DNA from 3 places in the Kribbella yunnanensis genome. Region 1 is predicted to be linked to each of the others. Evidence: riboswitches for the same ligand, from Rfam matches in the RefSeq annotation. Region 1 holds a riboswitch; each other region holds the start of a gene.

Region 1 (7,758 bases):
ATCATGCCGCCGTGGTACTGGAAGTAGTCGTCGGAATCCATGATGTCGTGCTCACGGGTATCCGCGTTCTTCGCCGCGACCTGGATCCGCGCGTACGCACGCTCCATCGACCCGCGCGCCTCGGCGCCGTCGAGATCCTTGCCGTACGCGTACCCACCCCAGACCGCGTACACCTCGGCCAGTTCGGCGTCGGTCCGCCAGTTCCGCGCATCCACGAGCGGCAGCAACCCGGCACCGTACGAGCCCGGCTTGGATCCGAAGACCCGAGCCGTGGCCGACCGTACGTCGTTGCCCGCGGCAACGTCATCGTCGACATGGGCCCGCAGATAGTTGTCGGCGGCATCTTCGTCCAGCGCCGCAACCGTCCGGACCGCTTCGTCGAGCAGCGACACCACGTGCGGGAACGCATCCCGGAAGAACCCGGAGATGCGGATCGTCACGTCGATCCGCGGCCGCCCCAGCTCTTCCAGCGGGACCACCGAGAACCCGGTGACGCGACGGGACGCCTCGTCCCAGACCGGGCGGCAGCCGAGCAGCCACAACACCTCGGCCAGGTCATCGCCCTGGGTCCGCATCGCCGACGTACCCCAGACGGTAAGGCCGACCGAACGCGGCCACTCCCCTGTCTCGGACTTGTGCCGGGCCAGCAATGAGTCGGCCAGCGCGACACCGACATCCCAGGCGTTCCGGCTCGGGATCGCCTTCGGGTCGACGGCGTAGAAGTTCCGGCCGGTCGGCAGCACGTTCACCAGACCGCGGGTCGGCGAACCCGACGGGCCGGCTTCGACGAAGCGACCGTCCAGCGCGCGCAGTACGTTCGTCAGCTCGTCATCCGTGCGGTTCAGGCGCGGAACCACCTCAGTTGCTGCGAAGGTCAGCGAGGACTCGACCCCGGCCGACGACCGGCCGATCACCTCGGTCACGACGACCGGGACCTTCGACGCATCCCAGCTCAGAGTCTCCATCGCGACGACCAGCTTGCGCGCGACCGCCTCCAGGATGTCGACGCCATCCGCACCACTCACTGCGGGAAGATCGGCCAGCGTCGCCAACGAGGACAGCTCGGCGGCGAGACCCGGGTTCGCGAGCAGCTCGGCCTCGTCGACACCGAAGGTCTCCCCCAGCGCGGTCCGCAGACCGGGGATCGAGTACGAACCGCCCCACAGCTGCCGCGCCCGCAGTACGGCGAGGACCAGGTTGATCCGCGCTTCATCGGCCGGGACACCGCCGAGGATGTGCAGTCCGTCGCGGATCTGCACGTCCTTGATCTCGCACAGGTAGCCGTCGAGGTGCAGGACGAACTCGTCGAAGTCGTCGTCCTCCGGCTTCTCGTCAGTGTGCAGATCGTGGTGCAACTGGGCCGCCTGGATCAGCGTCCAGATCTGCGCCCGCAGCGTCGGCACCTTCTCGGGGTCGAGCGCCTGGACGGTCGCGTACTCGTCGAGCAAGTACTCCAGCTTGGCCATGTCGCCGTACGTCTCGGCCCGCGCCATCGGCGGCACCAGGTGGTCGACGACGACCGCATGCGCCCGCCGCTTCGCCTGCGTGCCCTCGCCCGGGTCGTTGACAATGAACGGGTAGACCATCGGCAGGTTGCCGAGCACGGCGTCCGGCGCGCAGTCGGCGGCCATCCCGATTCCCTTGCCAGGCAGCCATTCCAGCGTCCCGTGCTTACCGAGGTGCACGACCGCATGCGCCCCGAAGCCGCCATCGGCCGGAGCGTTCTCCAACCACCGGTACGCCGCCAGGTAGTGGTGCGACGGCGCCATGTCGGGGTCGTGGTAGATCGCGACCGGGTTCTCGCCGAAGCCACGCGGTGGCTGGATCATCAGTACGACGTTGCCGAATCGGAGCGCGGCCAGCGCAATCGCGGGTTCGGGGCCGGAGTTGTCGACGTACAAAGATCCCGGCGCTGAGCCCCAGGCCTCGGTCATTGCCTCCTGCAACGTTTCGGGAACGCGCGCGAACCAGGTCGAGTACGTCGACAGTGGGATCGTCGCGACCGCGGACGCCAGCTGCTCGTCGGTCAGCCAGTCGACATCGTGACCGCCGGCCGCGATCAGCCGGTGGATCAGCCCGTCCGCACCATCAGCCCCTTGCAACTCACTAAGGTCGAGCCCGCCGAGGTCGTACCCGGCCTCCTCGAGCTTGCCGAGCAGTTGGACCGCCGAAGCCGGGGTGTCGAGACCGACCGCGTTGCCGATCCGGGCGTGCTTGGTCGGGTACGACGAGAGCACCAGCGCGAGCTTCTTCTCGGCCACCGGGACGTGCCGCAGGCGGGCGTGCGCGACCGCGATCCCGGCCAGCCGGGTGCACCGCTCGGGGTCCGGCGCGTAGCGGGCCAGCCCGTCGGCGTCATACGCCTTGAAGGAGAACGGGATGGTGATGATCCGGCCGTCGAACTCGGGGATCGCGACCTGCGTGGCGGCGTCGAGCGGACTGATCGCCGCGTCGCTGGCCAGCCACTGCTCACGCGTCGAGGTCAGCGCCAGCCCCTGGATCAGCGGGATGTCGAGTGACGCGAGCGCTCCAGCGTCCCAGGCGTCGTCCGCACCACCGGCGCTGGCGTTCGCTGCGACCGATCCACCGGCTGCGAGCAGCGTGGTGACCAGCACGTCGCATTTGCGCAGCAGCTCGAACAGTCCGGCGTTCTCAGCGCTTGTCGGGTCCAGCCCGCGCAGCGTCCCACAGTAGACGGGCAGCGGTTGCGCACCGGCCTTAGAGACCGCAGCCGCGAGCGCGTCGACGAACGCCGTGTTCCCCGCGATCTCATGCGCGCGGTAGTACACGATCCCGACCACCGGCCGGTCGTCCTCGACAAACGTCCCCCGCACCCCGTACGCCGGGAGTGCAGCAGGCGGGTCGAATTCGTCGCCGGTGAGCAGGATGGTGTCGCTCAAGAAGCCGGCCAGGTTCCGGAGGTTGTCCGCGCCGCCCTCCCGCAGGTAAGCCAGCGCTTCGGTCACCGCACCCGCAGGCACAGTCGACAGCGACATCAGCTCCGCATCAGGAGCCGCCTCACCGCTGACCACCACGGCTGGCTTCCCGGAGGCCAGTACGGCGTCCAGCCCCTCCTCCCAGGCGCGTTTGCCACCCAGCAGCCGCACCACCACGATCTGAGCGGTATTCAGCAACGGAGCGAGTTCAGACAGCTCCAGGCGGGCCGGGTTCGCGACCTTCCAGCCGGCCTCCGCCTCCGCCGCGGCCAAGAGATCGGTGTCGGCAGTCGACAACAGCAACAGGTTCGCGGGCACGCTGAACCGGTCCTTCCTGGGGGTATCCACGCCCCGGCCGGAGGTGCGACAGCAGCAGTTCCTGACTCCCCGCGGCGTTGTTCATCGCCGGTAGGTCACAGTGGCGGGACCGCCCCGGACTCACACCGGGTTCCTGCACAGCTGTCGCTTGACGCCTGCACCCTATCCGACCCCGTCGATTGGCAGGATGCGGAACACATCACTTCGACCAGAAGGCGGCACCACCCATGGAATCCTGGCGCGACGCAGCCTCGCAGCGGGCTCAGGAAGCTCTCGACGGCCTCTTCGGTACGGCGCTCGAGCTAGCCGAGCAGCAGGTCGGCAAACAGGGCGGGTTCGCCCCGTTCTCGCTCAGCATGGACGCGGCCGGCGAGGGATCGATCGAGATGGCCGACGAACCGGACACCGCCAAGGTCTTCGAGGTGCTGTGGGCCGGGCTACGCGCGCAGCGTGACGACCTCGTCGCGGTAGCGGTGGTCGCGGACGTCCAGATCGACGAGGACGGCTGGACCGACGGGATCCGCGTCGAGGCCGAGCACCGGGACGGGATCGCGTTGGCCGTCGTGGCGCCGTACCGGCGAAAGCGGCTGCGGCGCAGGGTCGAGCTGGGCCAGTTCGGGCTGAGCAAGGGTGAGCGCCGGGTTTGGTGACCTCAGCCGTGGGCGGCGTAGTGGGCGGCTAGGAGGTCGGTGCCCCAGTCGGAGCGGTGGGAGCGCCAGACGGAGTGGATGTGGTTGGCGTTGTCCTGGGTGTTGTCGTACTCGGCCAGGAAGGTGGGGGCGGCCAGGGAGTAGTAGTGGCGCCGGCCGGGGCCGGGGGTGGTTTCGCCGGCCCAGGCGAAGGTGAGGTTCTCGATGCCTTGTTCGGTCAGGTCTTGCCAGGTCTGGAGGCCGATGGGGCCGGCTGCGCGGCCGACGTACTGGCCGACGAGGAGGCTGAGGATCTGACGCTGGTCGGCGGTCATGTCGCCGTACGCCAGGCCGCGGTGTAGCAGGGACGGGTCGGCTACCGGGTCGTGACGGGTGAGGATGTCGTCGGGAGCATCGGGTGAGACGACTGCGACTGCGCGCTGGCTGTCGTCTAGGGCGTGCAGGAGTTGGAAGCCCAGGTCGCTCTCGCCGGCCAGGAAGCGGCGGCCCGATGGGGCGGTGGCCGGGTTAGAGCCGATGAACGAGGGTGTGAAAGAGATCGCACCGTCGACCAGAGTCAGGTGGATTGCCAGGTGGTGACCGTTCAGTCGCCAGGCCCACGGTTCGAAGCCGGCGGGGTCACCCAGGATCCGCAGGTAGTAGCGGCCGCCCAGGACAGTGCCCTCCCAGTCCCCTGACTCCGGCAGCGCCGGGATACCGCGCAGGAGCACCTCTGCGTCCAGTACGGCGAGTGAATCGGCCAGACCGCGTTCACTGCAGCCCAGTGCGATCAGCCGGAGCGCCAACTGCTGTTGTGCGGGTGTCAGCGACGACAACGGCAGTCCCGGCCGGTCCCCCGGCAGATAGGTCCACTCCTGGTGATCCGGTGTGTCGAACGCCGCCTGAGCCAACGCCCGCTGCTCCGGGCTCAGACTCCGCAGCAGGTCGATGGCCGCTTCCCGGGTCTGCTCTACAACCACGCTGCTCGCTCCAAGTCAGTGGGCTCATGTGCGGTCGTCCAGCGCTCGAACGGCCGGTCCAGCTTGTAACGGTAGTCGGGCTGACGCAGCAGCACCCGGGTTTCTGCGTTGGCCGGGTTCCGCAGCGTCTCGAAGTACTTGACCGACCAGTGGAACCACCGCATGCAGAACAGCCGCATGGTCAGCCCGTGTGACACCAGCAGCACGTTGCGTGGCGCATCCGCCTGCTCGAAGTCACGGTGCATGGTCTCCAGGAAACTCGACACCCGGTCGTACACGTCCGACCCCGACTCACCATGCGTGAACCGGTAGAAGAAGTGCCCGTACGAGTCGCGCAACCGTTCCTGCCGCTCGATGTCCTCGGTGTCCTGGAAGTTCGCCCAGTCCTGCTCCCGCAGCCGCGGCTCCTCCCGTGCGATCCCGATCAGGTCGTCGAGCTCGAGTCCTTTGAGTGTCTGCAGTGTGCGCAGGTACGGCGACACGTAAACCCGGATCGGCTCGTTGTCGAACAGCTCCCGCAGCTCACGCCCGGCCTTGGCCGCCTGCTCCCAGCCGTGCGCGGTCAGCGCGACGGAGTGGTCCGGGACCCGCTCGTAGATCGACTTGTCCAGGTTCGCCTCGGACTCGCCGTGCCGGATCAGCGCGATCCGCATCGGCCGTCGGCTCAGTCCCATAACCGTCCTCTCGCAACTGCCAGGATCGCGGCCGCACCCGCCGCGGCGATACCGACTCGCCGCGCCAGAGCCGCCGTACGGCGAACATCCGCGACCGTCGGCGTCGGCCCGTCCCCCAGCGTGCCACGGTCTTCGCTATAGGACCCGTAGCTGTTCGTCCCACCCAGTGACAGCCCAAGTGCACCAGCGAAGGCCGCCTCGACCGGACCGGCGTTGGGACTCGGGTGCTGCGCCGCATCGCGTTTCCACACCCGCCGTGCCTCGCTCCACCGCTCAGCCACCACTCCAGTCAGTACGGCGCACACCCGCGCCGGCAGGAGGTTCACAAGATCGTCCAGTCGTGCCGAAGCCCACCCGAAGTTCGCGTACTTCGGGGACCGGTACCCGACCATCGCGTCGAGCGTGTTGGCGGCGCGGTAGGCCAGCAGGCCGGGCACACCGAACACACCACCCCACACGAGTGGTGCCACACACGCATCCGAGGTGTTCTCCGCGATCGACTCGACCGTCGCACGCGCCAGCTCATCCGACTCGAGGGTGGTCGCGTCCCGGGCACACAGGTAGCTGAGCCGATCCCGCGCGGCCGGGATGTCCTTCGCCTCCAGGAACCCGGCCATCGTCTCGGCCTCGCGGTCCAGACTCCGAGCGCCCAACACGGTCCACGTGGCGGCGGCCGTGACGAGCGTGTGTACGACGGGCCGTTCCCGGGTCAGCCGCTCGACCGCGACTCCCGCCAGCGCCGTCGTACCGACCAGGACAGTCGTGTACGCCGTACCGGCCGCCCGCGAGTCGGCGTACAGGCGTGACTCCAGCCGGGTCGCGGTTTGCCCGAAACCCGCGACCGGGTGGAACCGCCGAGGATCGCCAAGGACCCGGTCGGCGACGAAGCCGAGCAGCAAGCCGAAACTGGTGGACACCCGCAGAAGTCTGCCAGGAAACAAATGTGCGGGGTCGAATATGGGCCTGGAAAGATATGTGCGAAGGTGAGTGCTATGGCGATTGCGGAACTGCTCGCGGCGGTCGACGGGAGCGGCGAGTTCGGGGTGTGGTTGGGGCGGGCCGACGGGACGCCGGTGTTCGAGCACGAAGCGGGGCGGACGCACTACTCGGCCAGCACGATGAAGCTGCCGGTGGCGATGGCGATGCAGCGCAAGATCGCGGCCGGTGAGCTCACGCTCGATCAGCCGGTCTTGGTGCACAACGACTTCGCCTCGCAGGCGGGCGGGCGGTTCGGCGTGAATCCGGATGAGGACGAGGCGCCGGCCACCTGGACCAAGCTCGGCACGAAGGTGCCGCTCGGCTGGCTCGCCACCGAGATGATCACGGTGTCCAGCAACCTGGCCACCAACCTCGTGCTCGAACAGGTCGGCATCGACGCGGCCCACGCCGTGCTGGCCGAGTACGGCGACGGCGCCAGCGCGATCCGGCGCGGGATCGACGACCGCGCGGCCCAGGCGGCCGGGATCAGCAACGAGATGAGCCCGGCCGGGCTGGCCGGCGTACTCGTTGCGGTGAGCAACGAATACCTTCGCGACCTGCTCGCGGCCAACCAGTGGAAGGGCGAGATCCCGGCACTGCTCCCACCCGGCACGCGCGTCGAGCACAAGAACGGCTGGGACACCCGGATCCGGCACGATGGTGGGATCGTCCGGCCCTCGGACGCGGACCCGTTCGTCCTCGTCGTCTGTACGACGTCCGACCTGCCGGACGCCCGCGCCCAGCAACTGATCGCGGAGATTGCGCTGGAGGCGTGGAACCACCGGCACGACCTGGGAGCGATCCGATGAAACTCACCACCCATCTGATCTCCGCGCCGCTGCACACTCCCTTCATCACCGCACTCCGGACTGCGACGCACGCCGACTCACTCCTGGTCGAGCTCAGCGACGGTTCGCTGAGCGGTTGGGGCGAGGCTCCGCAGGTCTGGAAGGTGACCGGCGAATCGCTCGCCGGCGCGCAGGCCTGTGTCGAGGGACCGATCACCGCCGCGCTGGACGGCCTCGGCCCGGATGACCTCACCGAGGCCCTGCGTCGCGTGCAGAACGCGGTCGCCGGGAATTTCGGCGCGAAAGGCGCGGTCGATACCGCCCTGCACGACCTCGCTGCCCGACGACTTGGCGTCAGCCTGCACGGCTTCCTCGGCTCGACCGTCGACACGGTCCAAACCGACGTGACGCTCTCGGTCGGCGACGCCGACGCACTTGCGACCGCCGCGAAGGCA
Region 2 (7,758 bases), on a different contig from region 1:
CCCGCTGGTCGACGTAGCGGGCGGCTTCCTCGGACAGGTCCACGCAGTCGCGGACGAGGCGGCAGGCCTTCCACGGAGTTGCGTCGCCGGACAGGACCCGCGCCCAGGTGAACGGGAACCGGTGCCGCAGCGCGAGGGCGTCGCCGATGATCTTGGCGCCGATCCGGTGCGAGACGCCGTGCACGGCTGCGTATTCGGCGATCGCGAACTCCAAGATCTCCGGGCAGCCCTCACCGCCGAGGACCACTGCGCGTTCGCGGCCGTCGCAGGAGCGGCGGCCGGGGCGTGGGGTGCAGGCGTCGGGGTGGAAACGGTCGGCGTAGAGCTGGGCATGTTCGAGGACCCGGGCATCGGCCCGGTTTGCGATGGCGCGGTGCTCGGCGGACGACTCCAGCAGGTCAGCCGTCGAAAGCAGCGTCAGATCATCATCGAACATGCGTTCTAGTTTAGGTAGTCACAGCGATACATGCAAATCGCCGCAGAGTCAGAATCCCTTGTCCACAAGGGAAAACATCACACCTGCATCAGCCGCGAATCCGGGTAAACCGGGCCTCACGGCGCGCGGCTGACCATCAAACCCACGGCAGGACCTTGCCGTACCGGATCAGCTGGCCGTAGTGATCCGGATCGGCCGGCTCCAGAGCGAGGTCCAGCAGCGGTACGGCGGCCTCGGCCGGGGTTGGCGCCGTACTGACGTCCCACCACAACGCCGAGGTGGGCGTGTTCATCATGCCGGGGCAGACCGCCGCCAAGAGGATGCCGCGGGCAACGTCTTCGGTACGGCGCTGGGCGGCCAACGTGCGGACCGCGGCAACCTGGCCGATCTTCGAGGGGATGTTCACGAACCCCGGCCAGGCGGTTGCCCGGGCGGTACCGTCCTTGACCAGGTCGCGCCAGGCGGCTACCTCCCGATCCACGTCGTCGAGGTCCGGAAGGTCGGCGAAGTGGTGATGCAGCGCGGGCGCCAGGTAGTGCAAGGTGCCGAACGAGCTGGCCACGACCAGCAGCCGGCCATTGTCGCGAAGGAGCGGGGCGAAGGAACGCAGGAGCCGAGTGGTGCCGAAGTTGTTCACCTCGGTGTAGGTGTCGACGATCGCGCGCGGGTCATCGTCGGGGCCGACCCGCATGACGGCGTTCCCGAACACGATGTCGACGCCGCCATGCCGTTCCTTCAACTCATGCGCCAGCTTCTCGATGGCGCCCGGGCTGCCCACGTCGAGCAGCTCGGCGCGCACCCGCGCTCCGCCGGCCGGGATGGTGGCGACGGCCGCGGTCACACGGTCGATGTCGCGGCCGGTCAGATAGACGGTGTCCTCAGGTCCGAGACGGGCCGCCAGCCCTTCGACCAAGGCCAAGCCGAGTCCCTGGGTAGCGCCGGTGACGAGTGCGATGGTCATGCTGCCAGCAACCTTTCGGACAGGTCCCACAGCCGTACGGCGTTCGCCGGGTCCAGGGCGTAGCGAGCCACACCATGTAGTCGCGGAACCTCACCGCGACGGTCGATGGTCGGGGTCTCGTTGCAGTCGACGAAATAGCGTCCGCCGATTCCCTCGAGCTGGGGTGAGGTGGCCAGCAGAACCGAGGTTGCCGCGCCCTGCTCCGGTGTCTTCATCAGCTCGGATGGCGTGCTGCCGCTCCCGCGGCCGTCGGTGTGCCGCTGCAGGTTGGTGAAGATGGCGCCCGGCATCAGTGCGTTCGCGGTGATGCCGTCGGCGGCCCAGCGACGGGTGGCCTCGACGGCGAACAACACGTTCGCGGTCTTGGACTGTCCGTAGGCCAGCCAGGGGTCGTACGCGCGGAACGCGAAGTTCACGTCGTCGAAGATCACCGGCGAGAGCTGGTGACCGCTCGAACTGACGCTGACGATCCGAGCCGAGCCGTCAGCGGCCAGCGCATCGTGCAGACCGGTCGCCAAGGCGAAATGACCGAGGTGATTTGTGGCGAACTGCAACTCCCACCCCTCGGGCGTATAAGTCTCGGGCGACGCCATCACCCCGGCGTTGTTCACCAGAATGTGCAGCGGCCCATCCCAGGCGGCGGCGAACTCCGCCACCGAGGCCGGGTCGGTGAGATCAAGCGGTAGGACGTGCAATGCCGTGTTGCCGGTGGTCACGCGAATGTCCTTGGCGACTCGCTCGCCTGCCTCGAGGTCGCGGACCGCGAGGGTGACCTCGGCGCCGGTGCCCGCGAGTGCGCGGGCGGTCTCGATGCCCAGGCCGGAGGCTGCGCCGGTCACCACGGCGCGGCGGCCGGAGAGGTCGATGCCAGCGGCAACTTCTGCCGCCGTACTGCTGAAGCCGAACGGTGTCTTGATGAGTTCCATACCTTCAAGCTAGGCACCTGCAGCCCATGACACCAGCGAAAGTCTGGCAAGTGTGGTATGCGTAAACGTCATGACCTTCACCGACGCCTCCCTGACCGCGCTGCGGGTGTTCCGCGAGGTGGCCGAGCGCGGTACGCTCACCGCCGCGGCGACCGCGCTCGGCTACACCCAGTCGGCCGTCTCCCGCCAGATCGCGTCCCTGGAACGCGCGGCAGGCACGGCACTGCTGGAGCGCCGCCACGACGGGGTACGGCTGACGCCGGCCGGGCGGATCGTCGTACGACGGGCTGCCGCCGCGATCGATCAGGTCGATGCGGCCGCACGTGAGCTGGCCGGGATCCCGGAAGAGCTCGGCACGGTCCGGCTCGGCTGGTTCGCGACGGCGGGCGTCTTCCTGGTACCCCGCGCACTCGCGGCACTCCGCGAGACGCACCCCGGCATCACGGTCATCAGCCGTGAAGGCAGTACGCCGGCCCTGGTCCGCGCACTACGCGCAGGCACCATCGACCTCGCCCTCCTGGCCTCCGCACCGCCGTTCCGCGCGCCCGATGCCGAGTCGCCCGCGCTGGAGCTACACACCCTCTCCGAACGCAGCCTCCGGATCGCGGTCCCCAGTACGCATCCGCTCGCCCACGCCGACGTCGTCGACATCGAGGACCTCCGTGGTCAGCGCTGGATCGCCGGTCCGGGCGGCGAGCAGTACATGGGTGTCTGGCCGGGTCTCGACGAGCGCCCCCAGGTCGTCCATACCGCGCGCGACTGGCTGGCCAAACTCCATCTGGTCGCCGCCGGCTGCGGGATCACCACCGCACCCGCCGCCCTGACCTTCGCCCTCCCACCGGGCGTCCGGATCATCGCCGTACAAGGCGGCCCCGAGGAGCAACGCCGCATCCTGCTGGCACGGCTCCCCCGCCCGGTACCTGAGCCCGTTGCTCGCCTGGCCGCCGCCATCCGCGCGGCCGCGAGCGCGGACGGCTAGCTCGACGCGTCGGTGAGCCCGAGATCGGCGTCGCCGAGAGTGGCGAAGTGGGCGGTGATGGATTCGTCGCTGACACCGTCGAAGGTGGCCGGTGACCACCGCGGGTTGCGATCCTTGTCGATCACCTGTGCGCGCACGCCTTCAAGGAAGTCGTGCGAGCCGTGGAGCCACACCGACAACCGGTACTCCTGCTCCAGCGCAGCCGGCAACGACGGCAGATCGGCCGCGGCCCGCAGCGCGCGCAGTGTGACCTTCAAAGAGGTCGGCGACTTCGTCAGCAGCACCGCGGCAGCCTCTCGCGCAGCCGGTACGTCGGCATCCGCCAGCCGGCTGTAGATCTTCACCAGGTCCTCGCCCTCGTAGGCCTCGTCGATCCACTCGCGGTCACCGATCAACCCGGACTCCGGAACCGGATCGGCAAACGAGGCCACCGCGGTCGCCGCGTCCTGAGAAGCCAGTGCAGCAAGGAGATCCGGCAACCGATCGCTCGGCACGTACCAATCGGCAAGACCGACCGCGATCGCATCACCCGCGCCGACCAACCCGGCCGTCAGGGCCAGGTGGGTGCCCAGCTCGCCCGGCGCCCGCGATAGCAAGTAGGTACCGCCGACATCGGGGAAGAAGCCGATCCCGGTCTCCGGCATGCCGAGCTTCGACCGCTCGGTGACGACCCGGATACTCGCGTGCGCCGACAGCCCGATCCCGCCGCCGAGCACGATGCCGTCCATCACCGCGACGAACGGTTTCGGGTACTCCGCGATCTCCGCATTGAGCCGGTACTCATCCGCCCAGAACGCCGCCGACGCCGTACCGCCGGCGATCCCGTCGTGGTAGATCGAGACGATGTCGCCGCCCGCACACAGACCGCGGTCACCGCTGCCTGTCAGTACGACAGTCTGTACGGCGGGGTCAGCGGCCCACTCGTCGAGCACCCGGCGGATGATCGTCACCATCTCGTGTGTGAGCGCGTTGATCGCGCGCGGCCGGTTCAGCACCAGATGACCGGCGTGACCGTCCACATGCGCGAGGACCGGGGATTCTTCGACATTGCTCACGGTGCGCCAAAATAGCTGGACGTCCTACTACTTTCCTAGGGTGTGGATCACAGGGCCGGAACCTCCCGCGAGTGCGTAGGCTGATCGGGTAGCTGGTTCGTCCTGGCAGCCGGTCAGGACGTCGCAAGAGGGAACCCGGTGTGAATCCGGGACTGCCCCGCAGCGGTAAGTGGGAACGACCACCGTCATACGCACTGGACCTCTCGGTCTGGGAAGCGACGGTCAGTAGGTGTCCGGTCCGCCGGACGTGCCCGCGAGTCCGAAGACCTGCCAGCCGCCCGCTGTGCGCCCGTCGTACGGCGGTGATCGCAAGGCCTCGTGGGAGGGCCGGCGTACGTGTGCCGCCTTTCTCCAAGCCCTGTGGTCCTCAAGACAGGCTCGCTAAGGAGAGACGCTTGACCACCGTGCACGGCTACCCCCGGCAAGGCCCGAACCGGGAACTGAAGAAGGCCATCGAGGGCTACTGGAAGGGCACGGTCACCGCCGACGCCCTCCGGCAGACCGCGGCCGAACTGCGCCGATCGAACTGGCAGCAGCTCGCGGACGCCGGGATCGACGAGGTTCCGACCGGCGACTTCTCGTACTACGACCATGTCCTCGACACGTCCGTCTTGCTCGGCGCGATCCCCGCGCGGCATCGTGCCGCAGTGAACGCCGACGCGCTGGACGGCTACTTCGCGATGGCGCGCGGTACCCAGGAGGTCGCGCCGCTGGAGATGACCAAGTGGTTCGACACGAACTACCACTACCTGGTCCCGGAGCTCGGCCCGGACACGACATTCGCCGCCGACTCCACCAAACAGGTCGCCGAACTGCGCGAGGCCCTCGCACTCGGGCTCAAGGCCCGCCCGGTCCTCATCGGACCGATCACCTATCTCCTCCTCGCCAAACCCGCGCCCGGCATCGACTTCGAACCGCTGTCGTTGCTGCCGCGAATCCTTCCCGTGTACGCCGAGATCCTGGGCGATCTGCGCGCGGCCGGCGCCGAATGGGTCCAGCTGGACGAACCCGCGCTGGTCCAGGACCGGACCGCGGACGAGCTGACTGCAACCACGAGCGCGTACGGCGAACTGGGCGGTCTCGTGGATCGCCCGAAGCTCCTGGTCGCGTCGTACTTCGACCGGCTCGGCGACGCGTTGCCGGTGCTGGCCAAGTCGCCGGTCGAGGGCCTGGCCATCGACTTCACCGGACCGGCCGCGGCCAACCTCGACGACCTGGCCGCCGTCCCCGAGATCCGGTCGAAGCGACTCGTCGCGGGTGTCGTCAACGGCCGCAACGTCTGGCTGAACGACCTACCCAAATCGCTGTCCACACTGGCCGTTCTGCTCGGATTGGCCGACCAGGTCGAGGTCAGCTCATCCTGCTCACTGCTGCATGTCCCGCTGGATGTCGCGGCCGACACGGACCTCGATCCGGAGGTCAGCCGCTGGCTCGCGTTCGCTCGACAGAAGACCGCCGAGATCGTCACGCTGGCCCGCGGCATCACCGGAGGCACCGAGTCGATCGCGGCCGAGCTCGAGATCAACCGAGCAGCACTCGAGTCCCGGGCGAACTCGGCGGTGACGAACAACCCGGCCGTGCGCGCCCGCGTCGCCGGTGTGACGGCTGACGACAGTCGCCGGGCGGCGTCGTACGAGGAACGCAGTGCAGCCCAGCAGAAGCGGCTCGAGCTGCCGTTGTTGCCGACGACAACGGTTGGCTCGTTCCCGCAGACGACCGAGCTGCGAACCGCCCGGGCAGATCTGCGCGCGGGCCGCATCGACGAGGCGCAGTACGACGAGGTAATCGGAGCCGAGATCCGCGAGGTCCTCGCGTTCCAGGAGAAGGCCGGGCTCGACGTCCTGGTCCACGGCGAACCCGAGCGCAACGACATGGTGCAGTACTTCGCCGAACAGCTCGATGGGTACGTCGCCACTCAACACGGCTGGGTCCAGTCGTACGGCACCCGCTATGTCCGGCCGCCGGTGCTCGTCGGCGACATCTCCCGGCCGACGCCGATGACCGTCCGCTGGTGGGCCTACGCGCAACTGCAGACCGACCGTCCGGTCAAGGGCATGCTCACCGGACCGGTCACGATGCTGGCCTGGTCGTTCGTCCGCGACGACCAGCCGCGCAGCGAGACCGCTCGCCAGGTCGCGCTGGCGCTGCGCGACGAGGTGGTCGATCTCGAGCGGGCCGGAGCTGCGGTGATCCAGGTCGACGAGCCTGCACTCCGCGAAACGCTGCCGCTGCGGCAGGCGGATCGCGCCGCCTACCTGAGCTGGGGTACCGAGGTCTTCCGGCTGACCACGAGCGGGGTGCGCGCGGACACGCAGATCCACACGCACATGTGTTACGTCGAGTTCGGCGACATTCTCAACGCGCTGGACGAGATGGATGCCGACGTCGCGAGCCTGGAAGCAGCCCGCTCGCATATGCAGGTCGCGCAGGAGCTCGGCGAAGCCGGCTACCCGCGCGGGGTCGGTCCGGGCGTCTACGACATCCACTCCCCCAGAGTCCCCGGTACGCCGGAAGTCGTGTCCCTGCTGCACAAGGGACTGGACGCGATTCCAGCGGCACGACTCTGGGTCAACCCGGACTGCGGTTTGAAGACCCGCGGCTGGCCTGAGGTTCGCGACTCCCTGCAGAATCTGGTCGCCGCCGCTCGCGAGATTCGCGCCGAGTAGTTCAAAGGGGCCTCAGCCAGGCCGGCTGAGGCCCCGGATCGCCACGGTGGCGCCGACAACCGTGATGACAGCGGCACCGGCGAGGGCGGCGAGCAGTTGGCCGACGGGCGCGTGCCCGAGGACCAGTTCGCGCGCGGCGGTGATGCTGTGCGACACGGGGTTGAAGGCAGCGACGTGCCGCAGCCAAGTGGGCAGACCTGCCTCGGGGACGAAGGCGTTCGAGGCGACGATGAGCGGGAAGGTGACAGTGCCGGAGATGGCCTGCACCAGCTCGGTATGGCGGAGCTGGCAGGCGAGGGCGATGAAGATCCAGCCGAGGCCGGTACTGACCGCGGTCGACACGACGACGGCGGCCGCCGTACCGAGGATGCCGCCCGGCGGGTCGAAGCCGAGCACCACCGCGGCGAAGATGCTCAGCACGGTCAGCTGCAGGACCATCCGGACCAGGCCGGCCAGGCTGTGCGCGACGAGTACCGAACCCGGCCAGATCGCCATCGTCCGCAGCCGGTTGATCAGCCCGTTGCGCATGTCCTGAAGCAGACTGATGATCAGGCCGAGCGCCGACTGCAGTGCGGTGGTGATCATGATCGCCGGTACGACGAAGTCGACGTACCGGGTGCCGCTTGGGAAGCTGAGGGTCGTGGACAGGCTGCCGAGCAGCTGACTGAGCACGCTGACCAGCAGGATCGGGCCGAGCAGCGTCACGATCAACGTGCGCGGTTCGAAGACCACGCC
Region 3 (7,758 bases), on a different contig from region 1:
CCGGCCAGCCACTGCGATGCGCTCTTCGCCGTGTAGATATCGGCCAGCGTCAGCAGATAGGCGGTGGCCGAGCCGATGATCGCCGTCACGCCGATCCCGACGAGGACGAGCCGATAGCCGGAGACCCCATCGCGATAGGCGAGCAGATAAACAGCGGTTGCCGCCAGCAACGACCCCAGCAAAGCACCACCCGGAATCCACCCACTACCAAGCACAGTGATCATCAGTACGGCGACCAGCGCGGCCCCCGCGTTGACCCCGATCAGGTCCGGGCTCACCAGCGGATTGCGAGCGAGCCGCTGAAAGATCGCCCCCGACACGGCGAACGCCGTACCGACACCGATCCCCACCAGTACTCGCGGCAGCCGGTTGTTGACCACGATGTCGTTGAGGATCAGCGTGCCGTTGCCCGAAAGCGTCTCAAGCACCAACGCCAGCGGGATCTGATAATCACCCCGGGTCAGCGAGAGCGCTCCGACCGCCAGCGTCAGCACCCAAGCAACAGTCGACCAGACCACGCTGGAGACATCCACCCGCGTCGAGACCGGACCAACCCGCAGTGTCTTCACAGCGCGGCCAACCGGCGACGACGCACCAGCGCGATGAATACCGGCGCGCCAATGACCGCCGTGATGATCCCGACCTGCAGCTCATCCGGCCGCGCCACCAAGCGCCCGACAACATCCGCAAGCAACAGTACGGCGGGCGCCAGCACCATCGACCACGGGAGAATCCACCGATAGTCCGCACCAACGAGTGTCCGCGCGACATGCGGTACGGCGAGCCCCAGGAACCCGATTGGCCCAGCGATCGCAGTCGCCGTACCAGCCAGAACCACGACCGCCAGCCCCGCCAGCACCCGCACCAACGTCACCCGCGTACCCAACGACCGAGCCAGCTCATCACCCAGCGCAAGCTGATTGAGCGACCTCGCGAGAACCAACGCCAGAACGATGCCCACAGCAATCAACGGCACCGCCTGACCGAGCACCGGACCGGTCGCCAGGGTCAGCGATCCGACCACCCAGAAGCGGAATTCGTTCAACGTCGACAGATCAAGCAATGTGATCGCGGAGGTCACCGACCCCAGCAGCGCGGAGATCGCCGCTCCCGCCAGCGCGAGCTTCACCGGCGTCGCGCCACCTCGCCCGATCGCGCCGACCAGGTAGACCACCACGGTCGCCACCAGCGCACCGCCCATCGCAAACCACACGTACCCGGTGAGGCTCTGCACGCCCAGCGCCCCGATCGCCCCGACCACGGCCAGCGCCGCCCCGGCGTTCACCCCGAGAATCCCCGGATCCGCCAAGGGATTCCGCGTCACGCCCTGCATCAACGCACCCGCCAGCCCCAAAGCCGCACCAGCCAACAACCCAGCACCGGTTCGCGGCAGACGCAGATAGCGGATCACCCGGTCGTTGTCACTCCCGGTGAAATCAGCCAGCGCCAGGTAGACGTCATGCGCCCCGAAATACTGGTTCCCGACACTCAGCGACAGCAGGACCGAGACCGCGAGGACGGCGACGCACAGGAGCAGTCCGGCCGCTCGCCACCTCATTTGAACAGGTCAGCGTGAATCGTCCTGGCGATGTCCTCAGTCGTGTACGCACCACGCACCCCGGCCGAGTGGTTCGCGAACAGCCACGGTACGACGTGTTTGTTGCGGACCGCCTTGAGGTTCTGAAACGCCGGGTTCGCGAGGATCTTGTCCACCTCGGGCTGTGTCGAGGCCGGCGTCAACGCGGCATCGCAGCACCCGCTGATCAGGATGTAGTCGGGATTGCGCTTGATCAGCTCCTCGACGCCGATCTTCACGTTCCGCTTGGCGGTCAGGTCGGCGAAGACGTTCACCCCACCGGCCTGCTTGATCAGCACGGTCCCGAAGTCCGGTCCGCCGGAGACGGTCAATCCGCCGCCCTCCATCCCGGGCCGCAGAATCGCGACAGTCGGCTTCGGCGCGTTCCGCACCTTCGCCTCGACCGCGGCGATCCGCTTCTGCTGATCGGCGATCACCGCCTCGGCCCGATCCTGGACCCGGAACAGCTTGCCGAGGTCGCGCAGGTCGGCGTACACGTTGTCCATCGTGACGCTGGCCGGGTCGATCGCCTCGTCGCCCTTACCGTCCGCGGTCGGGCAGAGCGGGCTGAAGATCCAGGTCTGGACTCCGAGCTCGCCCAGGCTCTTGCGGCTCCCGAAGCTCTCGTCGCTGCCACCACCAGCGCTGAACACGTCGTTGAACCCGGACAGCACGAAGTCGGGGTTCGCCGCGAGCAGCTCTTCGCGGCTGGGCAGGTTCTTGTAGTACTTCGCCTTGGCCTGCGCGCTCGCGTACTCCGGAAGCACCTCGGCATCCAGGTACGCCGTACCGACCAGGCGATCGGAGATTCCCAGCGCATGCGCCATCTCGATGGCCGGCTGGTACGCCGCGAACACCCGCTTCGGCGGACCGCTGACGGTGACGTCGATCCCGCAGTTCTGCACGGTGATGATCGATCCATGCGGCCTGGCCGCGGTGGACGTGCCACAACCGGCAAGCAGGCTCAAAAGCAGGACAGGGACAACGGATTTGCGCAGCACAGGACCGCTCCTCCAGCACCTCGTGGACGGATCACATGCCGTGGCCGGTCTCCTGGCTGACGGGACTGCATCCACCGGCCTGGTCTTCCCAGCACAGGGCCAGTGACCTCCCTCAAGAGGGACTGCCGGTGAACTCCCGATCACAGTGGCGAGGGCCGCTCCGGCATCACACCGGCTTCCCGAGCACCACGGCGCCGCCACAGTAACACCGGCGACTGAGTCGCAGGTTCAGCGGTACTGCGAGAGCATCGCGAGCGCGAACTGGGTCATCGTGTCCGGATTGACCGCCCGCGCCGGCAACGGCACCAGGTCGACCAGCTTGTTGTCGCCGAGCCGGATCGTGGTCCGCCCGGTCGCGGTGTCCACGTAACCCTCGTCCCCGAGCGGAATCGCCTGCGCGGTCGGCGTCTTCCGGATCGCGGTCATCAGCGCGACCGCGTTCGGCGTACGACGTACTGATGAAGACAGCACGCTGTTCGCGGAAACCCACCCGCAGACCAGGTCTCCGAGCTCGGTCTGACCGTCCCGGCGGATCGACGCAGGCGCCCCCATCACCTTCGCGGCGGCCGACGACCCACGCTCACACTCCGACCGAGTGATCAACGGCTCCGCCTCGGGCAGCCCGGGCGCCTGCCGAACCACCTCCTGCCCCAGTACGACGTACTTCGCGAGCGTGGCTTTCGGCCCGGAGACCTTGTACAGGCGACCGTCGAACAGGAACACCACCGACGTGTCGTTTCCGAAACCTCCCGCACCGACAACCGCGGGCTTCCCCTTGTACGCCTTCTGCGCGGCAGCCAGCGTCGCTTTCGTCGCCGCCTGCACTGACACCCCGACTCGCAGGACTGGTCCGTTCGGACTGGTACTCAGACCGAGCTGACACGTGTCATACGTCGCCGGTACGCCGAAATCGGCCGGCGGTGCCTTGGGCTGAATCTGCACGACCGGTACGGCGAGTGTCGCCTGCACCAGCGGTTGGTCCATCCGAATGCACAACGTGTCGGCCACCTTCGCGGTCGGCGGCGTGCTGGGCGTCTCGGAAGGAGGTGGTGTCGACGGAGGAGTCGTGCTGATCGACACGAGCGGCGGCACGCTCGGTGCGGTCTCCTGCCCGGGTCCCCCACACGCACTGGCGAGCACTGCGACAAAAGCGAGCGGCAGGATACGCATAGTGCGCCAAAGCCTACGCTTCGTCCGCCTCCGCCGCGGCCCGGAGATCGCGTTCGCGCACCGCGTGCTCGTCGGTGCGAGCGTCGTACCGCCAGAAGTCACGCAAGGCCGCGCCGGTGGCCGCGACGCCGGCCACGCAGAGGATGCCGCCGCTGACGATCGACGTCCGGACGCTGGTCAGGTCGGCGACCAGACCGGACCGGGCCTGACCACCGAGCGGGCCGAGCATGTAGGACAGCATCTCGATTCCGGCCAGCCGACCACGCATCTCGTCCGGGATCGTCTGGTTCCAGATCACCGAACGGAACAGGCCGGAGACCATATCCGCAGCACCAGCGAAGGCGAGGAAGACGAGCGCGAACCAGATGTTCGGCGCCAGACCGGCGATTCCGATCGCCGCACCCCAGCAAGCGGCCGCCATCACGACGGCCCGGCCGTGGTGATGGACGCGGCGGCTCCAGCCGCTGGTCAGGGTCGCGATCAGCGCGCCGACCGCCTCCGCGCTGTAGAGCGCACCGAGCAGCTTCGGTTCCTTCAGCACCTCGGTGGCGAACGCCGGGAAGAGCACGATCGGCATCGCCATGAACATCCCGACCATGTCGACGACGTACGTCCCGAGCAGGTCCTTGCGGCGCGCGGCGTACGCGATGCCTTGGCCGATGACGCGCAGGCTGGGTGGTTGGGAGTGCTCGCCGACCCGGTACGGCTTGAGTCGCAAGTACATGAGGGTTGCGATCGACAACCCGGCCAGCTCGATACCGAACGCCCAGCTGATCCCCGCCGTACCGACCAGCACACCGCCCAGCGCGGGGCCGACCAGCTGACCGGCCTGCATGGTCAATGCGTTCAGCGCCACCGCGGCCGGCAGCTCGGAGTGCTTCACCACGCGCGGGAACAGCGCGTCGCGGCTCGGCCGCTGCAGTGAGGCGGCGATCGCGTTCAGGGCGCCGCAGACGTAGATGATCCAGACCTGCGGATTGCTCAACAGCGCGTTGCTCAGCAGTACGGCGCACACCGCGACCTGCGCGATCCCGGTGAAGATGAGCATTTTTCGGCGATCCACGTGATCGGCGAGCGCGCCGCCGTACAGGCCGAAGACGACCAGCGGAACGATGTTGACCAGGCCCATCGCGCCGACCGCGAAGTTCGAGTGGGTCAGCGAATACAGCTGGTACGGCAGGGCGACGTACCCGAACATGCTGCCGAGAAAGAAGACCGAGCCGGAGACCATCAGGATCCGGAAGTCTCGCGAACTACGCCACGGAGTCAGGTCGACACGCAGCCGGGCCAGCCGCGTTCGGAAACTTGCTGCCACCGGCACATCCTGTCAGCAGATCGCCCCGGGCGAAGAACCCTTTTCTCCCTACCGTGGAACCGATTGGTTGCCCTCGGCGTCAATCTCCCTGAATATCCCCAGGACAGACGGAGAAACCGGATGATCTCGACCAAGTCGGTACGCACCAAGGTGTTCGCCACCCTCGCCGCGGGGGCCGCCGCCGGTGCCACCCTGCTTGCGCCCGTGGCCGCCCAGGCCACGACCAGCACCGTCACCGCACCCACCGCGGTCACCAAGGCCGCCGCGGTCTCGGACGTCCTCCTGCCGGGCCAGAAGCTGAAGGCCGGCAACTACATCCGCTCCAAGAACGGCCAGTACACGTTCCTCATGCAGTCCGACGGCAACGCGGTGCTCTACAAGGGCAAGACCGCGCTGTGGTCGACCGCGACCAACCGCAAGGCCTCGGTCCTGGTGATGCAGAAGAACGGCAACCTGACCGTCGTCTCCGGTAAGACCATCGTCTGGCAGAGCAACACCGGCACCAGCCCGAACGCCCGGCTGGTCGTCCAGAACGACAACAACCTGGTGATCTACAACACCCGGAACAAGCCGAACTGGAGCCGCTACATGGTGGTCGGCACGCTCGGGATGAACCGCGTGCTGAAGTACCCGGAGTTCATGACGTCGGTGAACCGCACCTACCGGGCGTACATGCAGGGTGACGGAAACTTCGTCCTCTACAAGGGCAAGACCCCACTGTGGAGCACCAAGACCCAGAGCAAGGGCGCCTTCGTGGCCATGCAGGGCGACGGCAACCTGGTCGTCTACAGCGCCGCCAAGAAGCCGCTGTGGGCCAGCAAGACCACCCGCAAGGGCTCGGTTCTGGTCCTGCAGAACAGCGGCGACCTCCAGATCGTGAACGGCCGCACGGTGGTCTGGCGCACCAACACCGCCGGCCGCTGAGAAAGTTTTCCGCCGATTTTCTTCGGTGAGTGAACTTTCTGGCTTCTCGAAGCGTCTTTACTGGTAGCCGCGGCACCCGGGGCGGGGTGTCGCGGCACCTTTATGCCCAGCAAGATTCCGGCCAGTCATCAACTGGTTACCAAGGGCAACAATGCGCTGAGGTCGGTGCGCTCTCCACTCGCCCGGAGCTTCCCGGTACTCCGCGCCTCGGGCCAGGTGGTTCGGCCGAGGGCGAGCTCGATCCACAACTCGGCCGGCAACTCGACCATCGCGCCCGGCGTACCGCGGGTGTGGCGCGGACCCTCGATGCACTGCACAGCGCCGTACGGCGGGACGCGGACCTCGACCGCATGTCCGGGCGCTTTGGCCACCAGGAGCTTCAGCAACTCCTTCGTCAGCAGTTTCAGGTCGGGCCGCTCGGCCGTGCCCGCGTCGTACCGCTCCAGGGCCTGATCAAAGGGCGTGCTCACGACGAGCCAGCGTACGCGTCAATTGTGATCGCGCCCCCTTCGTGGTCGATAATCAGAACGGAGAAACGGAAGGCGAGGTCGGGATGCTCACGCCCAGGCACCAGGCACTGCTGATGACACTGGCGGGGATGACCGTCGGTGTTGCAGTCTTCGGCACAGTGCTGGCGATCAACGGCAACGGTGACGACAAGCAGTCGAACAAGGTCGTGACCAGTCAGACGCCTCCGACCACGACGCCCCGCGGCGACGGCCTGCAGGCCGACAGCCTGCAGTACACGGCGCAGACCTTCGGCACCGAGAAGAATCCGGTCTCCGCCGAGGTCCCCTCGACCTGGAAGGTCACCCAGGACGGCCAGCGGCCGCGGTTCCTGGACCCGACCGGCGTCTGGCAGATCCGGTTCGACACCCGCGGCAGCAGCAAGTCCCCGGACCGTCAGGTGAGCGACCGCGAGCGCAGCATCCAGGAGCGGCAGCTCAACGTTCTCAGCCGCGACAACGGCACGCTCGTCTACAAGTACGTCGACGACACCCGCGGACCGCGGATGGGTCTGTCGCGCTGGATCTCCACCGACAACGGCGACAGCACGGCCGTCGAGATCACCGTCGGCGGCCGCCCGCAGGACGAGGCCGCACTGCGGGCCGTCCTCGAGCGCGCCACCCAGACGCTCCAGGTGTCGACCAACCGCCCCAGCTAGCAGCTGATATCGGCGGTCGGGGCCTGGCCCTGCAGCAAGTAGGTCTCCACGACGTTGTCGACACACTGGTTCCCGGCCTTGTAGCCGGTGTGCCCGTCGCCGTCCCGCGTGACCAGTACGCCGCTCTCCAGCTGCCCCGCGAGTCCGACGGCCCAGGCGTACGGCGTGGCCGGGTCACGCGTCGTACCGACCACGACGATCGGTTTCGCACCAGCGGCCTTGATCGCGTGCGGCTTGTCCTCCGGTTTGACCGGCCAGTTCGCACAGGCCAATGAGCCCCAGAGCAGGAACGAACCGAACCGCGGGGACGCCGCCTTGTACTTCGGCTCCTCGGACTTGGCCTGCGCGACCGAGGTGATATCCGGGCGGTCCACGCAGTTCACCGCGTAGATGACCTCGTTCTGGTTGTTCGCATAGCCGGAGCTCTCACGCTCGGTGTACTGGTCGGCGAGCGCGAGCAACCGCGCGCCCTTACCCTCCAGACCGTCGAGCACCGCGTCCTCGAGCCGCGGCCACAGGTCCTTCGCATACAGCGGATAAATGACTGCGAGTACGACGATCGCCTGCGTGACCTCGCGGTCGCCGTCCCCCGGCAGCGGGTGCGCGT

The links. Region 1 has a riboswitch for cobalamin ahead of cobN (cobaltochelatase subunit CobN). Riboswitches for the same ligand answer to the same signal wherever they lie in the genome.
Region 2: another riboswitch for cobalamin. It lies ahead of metE (5-methyltetrahydropteroyltriglutamate--homocysteine S-methyltransferase); the one in region 1 lies ahead of cobN (cobaltochelatase subunit CobN).
Region 3: another riboswitch for cobalamin. It lies ahead of ABD231_RS18475 (ABC transporter substrate-binding protein); the one in region 1 lies ahead of cobN (cobaltochelatase subunit CobN).

Annotation. Positions count from the first base shown of each region.
Region 1 covers NZ_BAAANF010000018.1:232,210-239,967, forward strand. Annotated here, with positions in the region: gene cobN (cobaltochelatase subunit CobN) at 1-3,254, opposite strand, end outside; cobalamin riboswitch at 3,290-3,434, opposite strand; gene ABD231_RS28750 (hypothetical protein) at 3,482-3,904, shown strand; gene ABD231_RS28755 (DUF3500 domain-containing protein) at 3,907-4,863, opposite strand; gene ABD231_RS28760 (phosphoglycerate mutase family protein) at 4,854-5,537, opposite strand; gene ABD231_RS28765 (cobalamin biosynthesis protein) at 5,528-6,454, opposite strand; gene ABD231_RS28770 (serine hydrolase) at 6,530-7,324, shown strand; gene ABD231_RS28775 (mandelate racemase/muconate lactonizing enzyme family protein) at 7,321-7,758, shown strand, end outside.
Region 2 covers NZ_BAAANF010000003.1:32-7,789, forward strand. Annotated here, with positions in the region: partial or broken gene ABD231_RS04880 (hypothetical protein) at 1-436, opposite strand, end outside; gene ABD231_RS04885 (SDR family NAD(P)-dependent oxidoreductase) at 573-1,397, opposite strand; gene ABD231_RS04890 (SDR family NAD(P)-dependent oxidoreductase) at 1,394-2,323, opposite strand; gene ABD231_RS04895 (LysR family transcriptional regulator) at 2,394-3,302, shown strand; gene ABD231_RS04900 (enoyl-CoA hydratase/isomerase family protein) at 3,299-4,357, opposite strand; cobalamin riboswitch at 4,434-4,646, shown strand; gene metE (5-methyltetrahydropteroyltriglutamate--homocysteine S-methyltransferase) at 4,762-7,023, shown strand; gene ABD231_RS04910 (ABC transporter permease) at 7,036-7,758, opposite strand, start outside.
Region 3 covers NZ_BAAANF010000013.1:120,439-128,196, reverse strand. Annotated here, with positions in the region: gene ABD231_RS18485 (FecCD family ABC transporter permease) at 1-569, opposite strand, end outside; gene ABD231_RS18480 (FecCD family ABC transporter permease) at 566-1,558, opposite strand; gene ABD231_RS18475 (ABC transporter substrate-binding protein) at 1,555-2,577, opposite strand; cobalamin riboswitch at 2,603-2,783, opposite strand; gene ABD231_RS18470 (hypothetical protein) at 2,806-3,747, opposite strand; gene ABD231_RS18465 (MFS transporter) at 3,761-5,062, opposite strand; gene ABD231_RS18460 (hypothetical protein) at 5,183-5,986, shown strand; gene ABD231_RS18455 (sterol carrier family protein) at 6,115-6,456, opposite strand; gene ABD231_RS18450 (hypothetical protein) at 6,540-7,151, shown strand; gene ABD231_RS18445 (alpha/beta hydrolase) at 7,148-7,758, opposite strand, start outside.